2 regions of the Micromonospora sp. LHW51205 genome follow, and region 2 is predicted to be linked to the other one. Evidence: riboswitches for the same ligand, from Rfam matches in the RefSeq annotation. Region 2 holds a riboswitch; the other holds the start of a gene.

Region 1 (2,192 bases), on a different contig from region 2:
AGGGCCACTGTGGCGTCGGGCCGGCGTAGCACGTCGTCGGCGGTGAAGCGGAGCACGAGCCACCCGGCCGCGCGCAGCGCGTTCAGGCGAGCCACGTCCCGGCGGAAGTGAGCCCGTTCGCGGTGGTGGTCGCCGTCGTACTCGACCGCGATGCGGAGCGCCGGCCAGGCCAGGTCCACCCGGGCCACGAAGCGTCCACCGGCGCGTACCTCGTGCTGAGCGGTGAGCGGGCCGAGGCCGGCGTCGAGCAGGAGCAGCCGCAGGCGAGTCTCCATCGGGGACTCGCTCAACGGCTCGGCCAGCGCCAGCACCTCGCGCAACAGCGGAGCGCCCGGCCAGCCCGGCCGGGCGGCGGCGTAGGCCCGCAGGGCGGGCAGCTTCACGGCCCGGCGACGCAGCAGCGCCTCGACGGCGACCAACGCCTCGGCGAGTGAGCCCTGCCGGCCCAGGTCGAACGCCGTGCGAAGGGGCGTGGTGACCGGCAGCCCGCCGACGAGGGTGCGGTCCCGCTCCGGCAGCGGTGACCGGACCAACCGCAACCGTGGGTGCGGTCGCAGCCGCGCAGCAGTCGGCAACAGTACTGTCACCGGCGCGTCGCGGGGGAGCACGTCCGCGCCGAACAACCACGCGGCGCTGCGCCCCGCCAGCACGACACCCGGCGGCAGGCGCAACGCCACCGCCTCGCACCACATCCGGTGGTCGTCGGCGCGGTACCCGTCGCGGTGCACGTACACGTCCGGCAGCAGGCGGATCCAGGTCTGCCCGCGCAGCATCGTCCAGGTGAGTAGCCCTTCGGAGACGGCGTCGCTGCCCCGGAACGGCAGGATCTCCAGGCGGCGCGGAACACGGGCGGGAACGGACACCCAGGCAGCGTGTCGTGACGGGACGGTCACCCGCTGCCCCGATCCGGCGGACGGCTGGTTCCTGGGAAAAACCTCACCCGGGCTTCCGTACGGGCTGGAGGCGTCGTACGGTAGGCCGCAAGTGACCCACGGGAGCCCGGTGCGGACCGGGCTGAGAGGGGGGCTGGGAGCCCCCGACCGTCGAACCTGATCCGGGTAATGCCGGCGCAGGGAGGAGCGTTGCCGTGCTGTCCCTGGGACGACTGCATCTCATCACCGACACCCGGCCGGGGCGTGACCCGCTCGCCGTGTTGCGTGCCGCACTGCCCGTGGCGGGCGCAGACCTCGTCGTGCAGGTGCGCGTGGAGGACGACGCCACCGACCGGGAGGCGTACGAGCTGGCCCGGCTGGTGGTCGACGCCTGCCGGCCGTACGGAGCACAGTGCCTGGTCAACGACCGGCTGCACGTGGCGCTCGCGGTGGACGCCGCCGGTGGCCACGTCGGCGCGGACGACCTGCCGGTGCGTGCCGCGCGCCGGGTGCTCGGCCCGGACGCGGTGCTCGGGGCGACCGCCCGCGAACCGGTGACCGCCCGGGCCGCGGTGGACGCGGGCGCGAGCTACCTGGGCGTGGGCCCGTGCCACGTCACCACCACCAAGTCCGGCCTGCCGGAACCGATCGGCCCCGAGGGGATACGCGCGGTCGCCGAAGCGGTGACCGTGCCGGTGATCGCGATCGGCGGGGTGACCGCCTCGAGCGTGCCGGAGCTGCGGGCCGCCGGGGCGTACGGGGTGGCGGTGGTCGGCGCGCTCAGCGGGGCAGCCGATCCCGCGCACGCCACCGCCGAGCTGCTGCGGGCCCTGACGTGTTAACAGGGGGCCCTTCCTCTACCGGAGGCGTTAACAGGGGGCCCTTCCTTAACGACGTGGCGGTGGTGGGGGGCGGGCCTGTCGGGTGGGCGATCGCGTGGCGGTGCGCGCAACGTGGACTGCGCGTGGTGGTGCACGACGACCGGCCCGGGTCGGGCGCGTCGTCGGTGGCCGCCGGGATGCTGTCGCCGGTCGCCGAGGCGTACTTCGGTGAGCACGAACTCACCGCGCTGCTCGTCGAGTCCGCCGCCCGCTGGCCCGGCTTCGCGACCGAGCTGGCCGAGGCGAGCGGCGTCGACATCGGCTATCGCACCGAGGGCACGCTCGTCGTCGGGCTCACCGCCGACGACCTGGCCGAGGCGAGGCGGCTGTGGTCGTACCAGCAGGGCCTGGAACTGCCGATCACGCCGCTGCGCCCGTCGGAGCTGCGCGACCGCGAGCCGGCGTTGGCGCCGCGCGTGCGCGGCGGCGCGGTGGCCCC
Region 2 (2,192 bases):
CCAGACGAACGTGGTGGGCACCCCGACCGGGGCGACCGCCTTCATGTCCGCCCCGGTCATCGCCCGGTACCAGTTCAGCGCCGCCGTCAACGCCCCCGGCTCGCGCATCGGCTCGGCGTACCGGGCCACCGCGCCGGCGTCGCCCACGCCGCTGAGCAGCTTGCGCAGCGTGGCGGCGTTCCACGCCAGCAGCACCCGCTCCGCCGTACCGGGCTTACGGAACAACGCTATGTACGCGGACTTGACCTTCTGCCGCGGGTCGGTGGCGAGCGCGTGCCCCATCGCGGCCGGGTGCGGCACCGACACCGCGGTCAGCGTCCGCACCCGCTCCGGGTGCGCCGCCGCCAGACCCCACGCCACGATCGCGCCCCAGTCGTGGCCGACCAGGTGGGCGCGGGTCACCCCGAGGGAATCCAGCACGCCGGCCGCGTCGGCCACCAGCTCCGGAATCCGGTACGCCCCGACGTCCGCCGGACGCGCGCCGGGCGAGTAGCCGCGCTGGTCGAGCGCGTACGTGCACAGCCCGGCGGCGTGCAGCGCGGGCGTCACCGCGTCCCACTCGCCGGAGTGCTGCGGGAATCCGTGCAGCAGCAGGACCGGGTCACCGCCCTCGGGGCCGCCGGCGCGTACCTCGAACGTCAGTCCCCGCGCATCCACCAGCATGATCGCCACCATACCGACACTCGCCCTGCTGGGCCGGGGCCCGTGGTCGGTGCTAGCGTCTGCGACGAGACAACTTCACATCCGACAGGGGAGCGCACAGCGCTGAGAGTGCGGGCCGGTGCCCGCAGACCCTCGAACCTGATCTGGGTAATGCCAGCGCAGGGAGTTCGGTCGACCTCCAGCCGCGTCGCCGTCCGGTGACCACCGGGCGCGGCGTGCGTCTTCTCCTGGTTCACCTCGACGAACTGGGAGCCAACCGTGAACCACACCGACAGCAACCGCTGGCGTACCGTCGACATCGTCGTCGCCTCGGTCATCGCCGTCACCTTCGGCGTCGTGTTCCAGCTCTGGAACATCCTCTGGAAGGGCAGCGACGGGCCGTTCGCCTTCTTCGCCCCGCTCCAGTCGGTCATGTACGGCGTCTGGCTCATCCCGGCCGTGCTGAGCGCGCTCATCGTCCGCAAGCCGGGAGCGGCGCTGCTCACCGAGACCGTCGCCTCGGCCGTCTCGGTGCTGCTCGGCTCCCCCTACGGTGCGATGGCGATCCTCCAGGGCGCGGTGCAGGGCCTGGGCGTCGAGGCGGTCTTCGCGGCCACCCGGTACCGCCTCCACCGGCCGCTCACGGCGGCGCTCGCCGGCGCGTGCGGCGGCCTCTTCGCCACGCTGTTCGACGCTCTCTACTGGTACCCCGGCACGAGCTGGACGACGTTCCGGCTGCCCTACATCGCGTTCGGCGTGCTCAGCTGTCTGCTGGTGGCCGGCCTGGGTGCGGTGGCCCTCACCCGCGCGCTGGCGAACACCGGCGTCCTGGACCGCTTCCCCGCCGGCCGCGACCGAGCCCTGGTCTGACGGCTCGCCCCGCCCCGGTGATCAAGGAGTTTGCGTCCGCCGGGCACGGTTTTCCGGACGCGAACTCCTTGATCACGCAGGCTGGGCCGGGAGAGGGGGTGGTGGGCGGTGAGCGGGGTGGTGCTGCGGGGGTTCGGGTGGCGGCACGGGGGACGGAAACGCTGGGCTCTGCGCGGGGTGGATCTGCGCGTGGAGAGCGGCGAGCGGGTGCTGCTGCTCGGACCCTCCGGCGCCGGTAAGAGCACGCTGCTGGCGGCGCTGGCCGGGCTGCTGCCGGAGGACTCCGGCGAGCAGGAGGGCACCGTCGAGATCGACGGGCTGGACCCGCGCAAGGCCCGCGAGCGCGTCGGCATCCTGTTCCAGGATCCGCAGACCCAGCTCGTCATGGCCCGTTCCGGCGACGACGTCGCGTTCGGGCTGGAGAACCGGGGCGTGCCCGCCGGGGAGATCTGGCCCCGCGTCGACGAGGCGCTGCGCCGGGTCGGCTTCCCGTACGACCGGGACCGGCCGACCGCCGCGCTCAGCGGCGGCGAGCAGCAGCGGCTCGCCCTGGCCGGCACGCTCGCGCTGCGCCCCGGACTGCTGCTGCTGGACGAGCCCACCGCCAACCTCGACCCGGCCGGCGCCGCGCTGATCCGCCGGGCCGTCGCGAACGCGCTCGACCCGGACACCACGATGGT

What was found. A riboswitch is a leader RNA that binds a small molecule or an ion and turns the genes downstream of it on or off. The one in region 2 is predicted to bind thiamine pyrophosphate.
Region 1: it holds a riboswitch for thiamine pyrophosphate, as region 2 does, so the genes downstream of both, thiE (thiamine phosphate synthase) here and DQE82_RS11920 (ECF transporter S component) in region 2, are expected to answer to the same signal.

The regions. Positions count from the first base shown of each region.
Region 1 is NZ_QMEZ01000012.1:154,014-156,205, reverse strand. Features, by position in the region: gene DQE82_RS29555 (DUF559 domain-containing protein) at 1-863, opposite strand, end outside; TPP riboswitch at 982-1,093, shown strand; gene thiE (thiamine phosphate synthase) at 1,088-1,714, shown strand; gene thiO (glycine oxidase ThiO) at 1,708-2,192, shown strand, end outside.
Region 2 is NZ_QMEZ01000002.1:847,013-849,204, forward strand. Features, by position in the region: gene DQE82_RS11915 (alpha/beta fold hydrolase) at 1-663, opposite strand, end outside; TPP riboswitch at 740-846, shown strand; gene DQE82_RS11920 (ECF transporter S component) at 922-1,512, shown strand; gene DQE82_RS11925 (ABC transporter ATP-binding protein) at 1,621-2,192, shown strand, end outside.